Regions from separate parts of the Comamonas sp. 14P8.1.4 genome, predicted to be linked through region 1. Evidence: riboswitches for the same ligand, from Rfam matches in the RefSeq annotation. Region 1 holds a riboswitch; each other region holds the start of a gene.
What was found. Region 1 has a riboswitch for cobalamin ahead of AC27VO_RS01340 (TonB-dependent receptor domain-containing protein). Riboswitches for the same ligand answer to the same signal wherever they lie in the genome.
Positions count from the first base shown of each region.

Region 2: another riboswitch for cobalamin. It lies ahead of AC27VO_RS07710 (TonB-dependent receptor); the one in region 1 lies ahead of AC27VO_RS01340 (TonB-dependent receptor domain-containing protein).
Region 3: another riboswitch for cobalamin. It lies ahead of AC27VO_RS09655 (cobyrinic acid a,c-diamide synthase CobB); the one in region 1 lies ahead of AC27VO_RS01340 (TonB-dependent receptor domain-containing protein).

Region 1 is NZ_JBYOKN010000001.1:280,288-283,476, forward strand. It holds gene AC27VO_RS01335 (glutaredoxin family protein) at 1-111, opposite strand, end outside; cobalamin riboswitch at 279-513, opposite strand; cobalamin riboswitch at 894-1,129, shown strand; gene AC27VO_RS01340 (TonB-dependent receptor domain-containing protein) at 1,197-3,077, shown strand; gene AC27VO_RS01345 (ABC transporter substrate-binding protein) at 3,077-3,189, shown strand, end outside.
Region 2 is NZ_JBYOKN010000003.1:153,015-156,203, forward strand. It holds gene AC27VO_RS07695 (multidrug effflux MFS transporter) at 1-107, shown strand, start outside; gene miaA (tRNA (adenosine(37)-N6)-dimethylallyltransferase MiaA) at 127-1,137, shown strand; gene AC27VO_RS07705 (hypothetical protein) at 1,228-1,413, shown strand; cobalamin riboswitch at 1,497-1,717, shown strand; gene AC27VO_RS07710 (TonB-dependent receptor) at 1,860-3,189, shown strand, end outside.
Region 3 is NZ_JBYOKN010000004.1:78,477-81,665, reverse strand. It holds gene AC27VO_RS09655 (cobyrinic acid a,c-diamide synthase CobB) at 1-1,255, opposite strand, end outside; cobalamin riboswitch at 1,661-1,903, opposite strand; gene AC27VO_RS09650 (DUF904 domain-containing protein) at 2,075-2,287, shown strand; gene AC27VO_RS09645 (cell division protein ZapA) at 2,284-2,805, shown strand; gene AC27VO_RS09640 (sulfite exporter TauE/SafE family protein) at 3,028-3,189, opposite strand, start outside.

The sequences.
Region 1 (3,189 bases):
TTCCGCGTTCTGGGAAACATCAACGACTTCGTAGGCCAAGCCTTGGCGATCCAAGGTGCGCGCTGTCATCGTGCATTGGGGGCAATGGGGTTTGGAAAAAAGAGTGATCATGAAGCCTTCAAGCCCTGCTAGACAGTGGCACGACAGGTTTCTGATAGCTAAAGACGCAGGTCGCGGCACACGGCGCAAAGCAGGTGTACCTAGCTGGTTGGTCCAAGAAAGCATATGCAGCCACCCAGGCGTCCCCGCCTGTACGGTTGATGAAAAGCCAAGAACGTGTTCTTGGCTGCTTGTTGGCCGGTATCCAGACTGGTAGGCACAGGTAACACGCCTTCCCAAAGCCGAGGCTTCAGTGGCTGCTTGTGTTACCGCGCACTGCAAAAAAACTGCAATGCACCTCACTTACTGTTGCGGGGGCAGTTCAGGTTAGCCTCGTCGGAACAAGGCCTCCTGATTCTCGTTTAACCCTAGCTTGAGAACTCACGCTAGTGCACCAACAAGATGAATTCTATGCGCCAAAACTTTTTTGAAAACCAGTTTGGGCAGCCATTGATCGCTGACTTGATCTGTCAAAAAGTGCTAGGAGCTTGCTTCAAGCATTTCACTTTTTCTTGCTCTTCAAGCTTGCTTCCCTTGGAATTACAGTGCCTTAGATCGAGGAGGCCGCTTCTCTTTGGGCTTCGCTTTGTCATTGTTTTGTTTTGTAAATTCAAAAAAAGATTGACATAAACACTCCGCAGCCAAGGTTATGCGGGATTGTGTGGATAGGGTCGTGCACGTTTCTCGTGGATGTGTTTGGCGCCCAATTGAAATTGGCACCATGTAAAAAATGGGCTGTGGTTGAACTACTACGGCTACCAGCTTGGAGGCAGCATGAAGTTGCCTCCAGCCTTAGAATTAACCCGCTTTCTGGTGCTCGCGCGGTCTTCCCTGGCCGCGCAGTTAAACGGGAAACATGAGAGGGTGCGCGCTCTTCAGTGCGCCACCTTGCATGTACTGCCCCCGCAACAGTGTGTGCACGGGTCGTAAGACCAGCCTACCTTGCTACAACCACTGAAGCTTTTGGCTTTGGGAAGGTTTAGGTAGTCGGTGCACCAGTCTGTAGACCGGCCGGAAATGGTTCGAAGAAGCTGCTCCGCACTCTTCGGTTTTTTGTGACGCACTTGCGGGGACGCTGTGCGTACAACTCAAGAAATATGACTATCCACACCTCCATCTTGCATGGCGCAGCTGTGCGCCAGCCTGCACGTTTTGCATGGGCAGCCATTGCCATTGCTGCTGCGTCGACAGCGCATGCGCAGAATGATTCAGAAAAACGGTTGAATACCACGGTTGTGACCGCCACACGATCGGAAACCAAGTTGGATGAAACCTTGGCTGATGTTCGGGTGATCACTGCTGAGCAAATCTCTAACCTGGGTGGACGCTCCTTGGCAGAAGTGCTGCAAAGATTGGCAGGCGCCCGGATGACCAGCAACGGCGGCCGTGGGCAAACGCAGGGCATCAGCTTGCGTGGTAGTTCTCAAGTGATTTTGTTGGTAGACGGCGCGCGCTTTGGCTCTGCCACAGCAGGAGATCCTTCATTACAAAGTCTGCCCTTGGAGCAAATCGAAAGAATCGAGGTTGTGCATGGGCCGGCATCCGCTCTTTATGGCAGCGATGCTATTGGTGGCGTTATTCAGATATTCACGAAAAATGGCAAGGGGCATGGAAAAGCATTGACCCCAAGTGCATCGACCACTTTGGGCAGTCGTGGCTATAAAGATGCTAAAGCAGGACTGATTGGTGAGCAGAAGGGGTGGAATTACAGTCTGAACGTCGCACGTGTCGTTGATCCCGGTTTTTCAGCCAGCAATAGCAAAATCGGGTCATATATATTCAATCCCGATGTTGATAAATTCAACCAGTCATCCGTAACGGCCAGCCTTGGATACGCATTCAACGACACATGGCGTCTGGACGGGAATTTCATGCAAGCAGATGGCTTCGCAGAATCTGACAACGGGGCAGCAGCACAGTCTTGGCTAGATTCAGATGCTGGCACACGTGCTTTGAAGCTTTCCGGCGCATTCACCCAGGAATGGAAAACTTCACTGAGCTATTCGCGTGCCTTGGACAAACAATGGAATCGTGATTTGGATATTGCTTCGGCAACTTTGAGTAGCACAACATATAACACTCGCCAAGATGAGTTCAAGTGGGGCAATGAAATCAAGACCGGTCTGGGTGTTGTTGTTGCAGGATTTGAGCGCTTAGAGCAAAAAATATCAACGACGACGGCCTTTGATCAGTCCGAACGCTCCACCAATGCAGCTTACGCTGGATTGAATGGTGCGTTGAATGCGCATTCATGGCAGGTGAATATCCGAAGAGATGATAGTTCCCAATATGGGGTTTACAACACATGGGGCGTGGCGTATGGCTATGAACTCTTGCCCAACCTGCGTGTGCATGCAAGCCGTGCCAGTAGTTTGAAGGCTCCAACATTCAACGATCTTTACTACCCAGGCTTAGGGAATCCTCTGCTGCAACCAGAAGTTGCACACGGCAATGAGTTGGGGGTTGACTGGAGCATCGCCTCTCATCACTTCAAGCTTGTTGGGTTTGACAACAAAGTGGAGAACTTGATTGCATGGGCGCCTATTGCACCTGGTAGCTGGACTTGGAAGCCAGCCAATGTGAATCAAGCGCGCTTGAAAGGCTGGTCTCTGCAGTACCACCTTAATCAAGATAGCTGGAATCTGAACGCCAACTATGAACGTCTTAGCGCTCGAGATGGTGATGGTGCCGTACTGATGAACCGGGCCAAGCACCAAGTTTCTATTGCGCTGGACAAGTCATGGGGGGCTTGGAAGTTGGGTGCATCCGCCTTGTATGCGAGCGAGCGCCAGCGCTCAGTTTCTGAGACGCTAGCGGGCTACACCACCATGGATGCCTATGCCGAGTACCAGCTCAATAAAGATTGGGCGTTCCAAGCGCGTATTTCCAACTTGACGGACAAGGTGTACGAGACGGCTTATGGCTACAACCAACGCGGTCGCGCTGGATACCTGACCCTCAAATGGACGCCTAAGTAATGTCTTTGCTGCGCGTCATCAGCGCAGCTTCCCTCTTGGCCCTGTCTGTTCTTACGGAGCAGGCATGGGCCAAGACAGGGCGCATCATTTCTTTATTGCCTTCCGCCACGGA
Region 2 (3,189 bases), on a different contig from region 1:
TCGGCCTGGCCGCATGGTGTTTCGCCGCAGCCTTGGCATCATGGACGCTGGTGCGCCGCCACGGCGCGCCAGCGCGCACTGAAAGCCCGTGCCGCCGCCCGGTTTGACCTGTTTTCTCCCTGCCCTATCTTGACTGCCTCCACCCACACCCTGCCCTGCATTGCGATTGCAGGCCCCACCGCTTCTGGCAAAACCAATGCCGCTCTGGCCCTGGCCGCTGTGCTGGCACAGCGTGGCCAAGCCTGTGAAATCATCAGTGTGGATTCCGCCTTGGTCTATCGCGACATGGACATTGGCACAGCCAAGCCCACGGCCCAAGAGCTGGCCGCTGTGCCCCACCACCTGATCAACATCCTGGACCCCCTGCAGTCCTACAGCGCTGCCGAGTTTGTGCAAGACACCCAGCGCCTGGTGGCCGAGATTCGCGCCCGTGGCGCCATTCCGCTGCTGGTGGGCGGCACCATGCTGTACTTCAAAGCCTTGTTCGACGGCATTGACGAAATGCCCGCCGCCGACCCTGCGGTGCGCGCCCGCATTGATGCCCAGGCCGCCGAGCTGGGCTGGCCTGCCATGCATGCCGAGCTGGCCAAGGTCGACCCCGAAACCGCCGCCCGCCTGGCCCCGGCCGACAGCCAGCGCATTCAGCGTGCGCTGGAGGTGTGGCACGTCTCCGGCCAGCCGCTGTCCAGCTTTCACCAAGCAAAAAAGAGAGCTGAAAGCGCAGAACCAGCCTTCGATTGCACGCTTTTTTCTTTGGAACCCAATGACCGCGCCTGGTTGCACCAGCGCATTGCCCAGCGCTACGACACCATGCTCGACGCGGGCTTGATCGATGAAGTGCAGCGCCTGCGCGCACGCGGTGACCTGCACCCCGAGCTGCCCAGCATGCGCTGCGTGGGCTACCGCCAGGTCTGGGAAGAGCTGGACTGGCAAACACGCAAAGGCACACCCAGCATCAACTTGCACCTGGTGCGCGAAAAAGGGATTGCCGCCACGCGCCAGCTGGCCAAGCGCCAGATCACCTGGCTGCGCAGCATGCCCCAGCGCCACGCCATTGCCTGTGACGACCCCATGGCCACCATGCACCTGGTGCAAGCCGCCCTGCTGGTGGTGCAAACCGCTGCCCAGCCGCGCTGAAGCCGGGCACCGCGCGCCTACGTTCTGAAACACCGCGATGCCTGCCTGCGCATAGCATGCAGGCATCGCCTGTTTCTGGAGACTGCCTGTATGCCGCTGCCCCGTTTACCTTTTCGCTCCCGCCGCCTTGGTGCGGCATTGCTGACCGCTGGCGCCTTGCTGCTGTCGGCCTGCGCACAGGACCGTTACTACGTGCCCTCCGAGACCACCGCCAGCCCCCAAAGCGGAGTGACGGTGTACGGCGAAATCGACACCAGCGTGGTGCACACGCGCTAGCCACAGCCCGCCCAGGCCCGACGGCACCACGCCCGCCCGGGCTAATGCAGCTGGGGTATCATTCAGCAACTGCTCCTTACAGGGAGCAGTTTTGCGTTATCGGTGCCCATCGCTGTTCCAGCACAGGGTTAAACGGGAAGCAGGTGCGCGACACCTTCGGTGTCTGCAAAGCCTGCGCTGCCCCCGCAACGGTCAGTGTGTCTAACTGCATGATCACGCCACTGGAGCCCTGCTCTGGGAAGGCCATGCAGCTGTTTGATGAACAACACACGAGCCCGGAGACCGGCCGAAACGCATGCAAGCGGATGTGCTGCGGGGTGGTGGCGACATGCTCGGCAAGATGCATCTTGCGCGCATACCTCTTCTTCTTCCCCCCACAGCCATCCATAGACCACACATCACCGCCTTTGTGGGGACGCAAACGCGGTGCCATGGATTTCTTCGGCATGTCGTTTCGTTTTTCTCCCCGCAGCTGTGCTGTGGGCTGTGCCCTGACGGGCTTTTCCTTGCTGGCTGCGGCCCAAACCGAGGTGCAGCAACCCCATGTGGTGGTGTCCGCCACGCGCATTGAGATGCAAGACACCGATGCGCCTTACGCCTCCGAGGTGCATACGCGCGAGCAAATTGACCGCTCCGGCGCGCACTCGGTATTTGACTATCTGGCACAGCAAAGCTCGCTGCAGATCACCCCGCAATGGGGCAACCGCAATGCGCCCAACATCGCCATGCGCGGCTTTGGCGAAGATGGCTTCCAGAACGTGGTGATCTCAGTCAACGGTCGGCGTCTGAACAACATCGACAACGTACCGGCCCTGGTGGGTTCTATCTCGCTGCGCGATGTGGAACGCATTGAAATCACCAAGGGCAGCGGCGCCGTCATGTACGGCGATGGCGCCACGGCGGGCAGCATTCAGATCTACACCAAAGCCCACGACAGCGCCAGCTTGGACCTCTACGGCGGCAGCCATGGCCAGCGCGGCGCAGTGGCATCCGTGGGCATGGTCAAAGACAAGTTCGACCTGTCCCTGACGGCCGATCACAGCCACCACAATGGCTGGAGCCAACCCGATGCCACCGGTCACCAGGACAGCAGCGAAGCCAACACCTGGCGTCTGGCCAGCAACATCCAGGTCGCGAAGGGCCTGCAAGCCAATGTGGAAATCGGTGCCAGCCGTATCGACAACCGCTTCCCGAACGCGCTGTCCGCCCCCGCCTTCCATGCCAACCCGAGCCAAAGCAGTGGCAGCCCCTACCCACGCCAGGTATCTGACAGCCGCTACTGGGGCCTTGGGCTGCAATACCAGCTCAATGCCGCCTGGAAGCTCACGGCGCGCCACCACAGCGAGGACAAGTCCAGCCAGTACAACAGCTTTACTTACCCGGGCTCCACCAGTGACTACGCGCAGCAGTCCAACGAAGTTGCGCTGCAATACCAGCGCGGCGCCCTCACGGTGAATGCGGGCGTGCAGAGCGTGGAGGGTGAACGCCTGTCTTCCGTCGGCCTCATGCGCAAAAACAATCTGGGCGGCTTTGTGCATACCCAATACCTGTGGAACGACTGGACGCTCTCCGGTGGTCTGCGCCGGGAGCGCATGCGCTACCGCTACGCGTCGCCCGGGCAAGCCAACTCCAGCCAGCAGGAGTACCACACAGCCTGGGAGCTGGGTGCCAACCACCGCCTCTCGGACCAGGTCTCGGTCTTTGCCAACTACAGCGATGCTTTTGCCTCACCCGACATTGATCGATTTTTTGACTTCAACACCTACAGCTTTATAG
Region 3 (3,189 bases), on a different contig from region 1:
GCTGCGCCTGCACCGGTTGCTGGGCGCGGCTGGTGCGGGCCATGACCGCCACCGGGCTGTGAAAGCGTGAGTAGTGGAAGGTATGGCCACGCAGCACGCCACCCTGCTGCACGCATTGCTGCATGCCCAGGCCTGCCAGGCGCGGCTGCATCTGCGCCGTACCGGGCAGGATGCCCCACATGGGGTAGACCTCACCCGACGCGGTCTGGATGCTGTCGCCCAGCGCCAGCATGCCACCGCATTCGGCCCACACTGGCTTGCCTGCGTGCACATGGGCACGCACATCTTGCTGAAGGGCCGTATTCGCAGCCAGTGTGGCGGCGTGCAGCTCTGGGTAACCGCCTGGCAACCAGAGTGCATCGCACGCCGGCAAGCGCTCTCCCGCCAAAGGCGAGAAGAACGCCAGGCGCGCGCCCATGGCCTGCAAGCAATCCAGATTGGCGGGGTAGATAAAGCTGAATGCTGCATCGCGTGCCACCGCCACGGTACGGCCTTGCAGCCAAGGCTCCATGGGTGGGATGAGCGCAGCAGGCTCTGCAGGGAACGTCACCGACCAGCGCTGCTGCCATTCCTGCCAGGGCATTTGCCCCAAGGCCGTGGCAGCCAGCGCATCGGCCGCTGCATTGAGGCGCTCCATGGCGTCGGGCAGCTCGTGTGCAGCCACCAAACCCAGGTGGCGCTCAGGCAGCAACTGCGCGTTTTTGCCCTCTCCCACACGCTGCAAAGCGCCCAGCCACACGCCGGGATCGCGCACGCTGGCTTGCAGCATCTGGGCATGCATGCTGCTGCCCACGCGGTTGGCCAGCACCCCCGCCCAGGGCAACCCTGGCTGATACTGCTGCATGCCCAGCAACAAGGCGCCAAAACTGCCTGCCATGGCGCTTGCATCAATCACCAGCAGCACCGGAATCCCTAGCTGTGCAGCCAGATCAGCAGCCGTGGGGCTGCCATCAAACAGCCCCATCACGCCTTCAATCAAAAGCACATCGGCATGGCGTGCGGCATCGGCCAAACGGGCCCGCACCTCCTCCATGCCCACCATCCAGGCATCAATGTTGTGCACCGTGGCTCCGCTGGCCAGCTGGTGCCAGTAAGGATCCAGAAAATCAGGCCCGCACTTGAACACCCGCACCCGGCGCCCCTGGCGCGTGTGCCAGCGGGCCAAGGCAGCCGTCACAGTCGTTTTTCCCTGCCCCGATGCGGGGGCGGCAATCAAAAGCGCCACACAGGAAGGAGATGTTGAAGACTGGGTCATGGAGCAACGGGCAATGCGTAGCAAGATAAAAATGAACCTTGGTGATGGTTGCTGAATCCGAGACGCTCTCCAAGCCACAACCCACCAGCAGGTGCACGCCCCCCACCCTTGTCATGGCAGCTGGCCGCCTGCACTTTCGTGCCCGGCTTCCAAGCTGGCGCCATGGTTTCAGCACCCAACGTGGCATGCCGTTGCGAACGATGTGCCGGCCACGACCCTGCCGTGGCATTGCACAGATGCTGAAAGCCCACCGAGCTACGCCACGGCATGCACCACGCAGCAGAACGACGCAATGCCAATGCAACGACACCAGCGCACCGTGGATTCATCAAGAACATGGGGGATTTTGGAGATATCGACCCGCGCCAGCCTCCCCGCCAGCAATGGGTAACCATGCCCACCGAAGCGGGCACACCAATGTTGGCCGGTATCCGGGCTGGTTCCTCAGGTCCATCGCCTTCCCAAATGCTTGTTCAAGGCATTCAGTGGCTTGTGATGATGGATGGGCGCTATGACTAGCGCCAAGAACTCACCGTTGCGGGGGCAGCGCAGGCTAGGTGGTGCTGAAGGTCAACACCGCCACCCTGCTTCCCGTTGAACTGCAAACTTGTGAACCAAGCTGCGAGCACCAACATTTGAGTGGTCGATTCTAATGCTGGAAAAAGTCTGCTGGGCAGCGCAACCGGCATTCACAGCCCGCACCGGGCCCAATGCACGCCAGCATTGACAGCTTGAAACAAGCTTTTGTAGCTATATCTTGCGATCTGCCCTAAATTTGCGATTCCCTTCAAAAGGGCAGTCCTACAATTGGAGCAATCCATGACGACACCATCCATTCTTGACCCCGTTGCAGGGCGTGTAGAGCTGCTACTGGAGCAGTACGAAGCTATGCAGCACGCGAATCGCCAACTCAGCGAAGAGATCCAGGCTTTGCACAAGGAGCGTGACTCGCTGAAGTCACGCCTGAAAGCTGCGCGGGCACGCGTGGATGAGTTGATCGAACGTTTGCCGGTCAATCAGGAGGCATCTTGAGCCAGCTAGAAACACAAATCCTGCACCAGGACTATCTGCTGACCTGCCCTGACGGACAGGAAGCACAGCTGCTCGAGGCGGTGGAACGGGTGGATCACCAGTTCCAGCAAATGCTGGACAACACCAAGCTGCGTTCGCGCGAGCGTATTGGTGTGTTGCTGGCCGTCAATCTGGCGTTTGAAAGCCTGGAGCTGCGCAACCAGCTGCAAGCCCTGCAACAACAACTTGCTGCACTGCAAGGTGCCCAGGACACTGATGGTGCAGCACTGACTGACGCCGATGCCGAGCGTTTGCACGCTTTGGAAGCCCAAGCCAGCCACGATCAGGCGCTTGCCAGTGCCTTGGTGGATCGCATCGATCAAGCCTTGGCGCAGGCAAGCCAACCGCTGGCGCACACGCAGCCATCCATGGAAGCCATGGTAGACGCAATGCCCGCAACCACCGATATCGGCATCGACACAGATTTAGACAACGCCGCTCAAGTGGAATTGCCCTCCACGCCTGCGGAAAGCCTGTAAAATCGCACCTGTCTGCAATCCGCCGGGCTTTATATTGCCTTGAACCAATGCTCATTGAGCACGGGCTTGATACATTGCCTAGCAAGCGTGATCGTCTCGCGTCAGACGAACCCAACGTTAGGTTGCTCTCGCCCACCTGAACCCCCGGTTCAGGATGACGGCTCGGTGGTTTTGCAGACACCTTCATTCGCCATTCGGCACCACCCCCCAGCGATTTCCCTTCTAGCGGCACCACAGGGACGGCTTGTAGACCAAGTCCATCCACAACGCCCACAGTGATACGGCCACCAGCATCAGGCCTGCAGCGCGTGTTCCCCACTCTGAACGCCAGCGGTTGACCCTCCCGCTGAGCCAGCGCCACGCCAGTGGTGCAGCCAGCAGCCA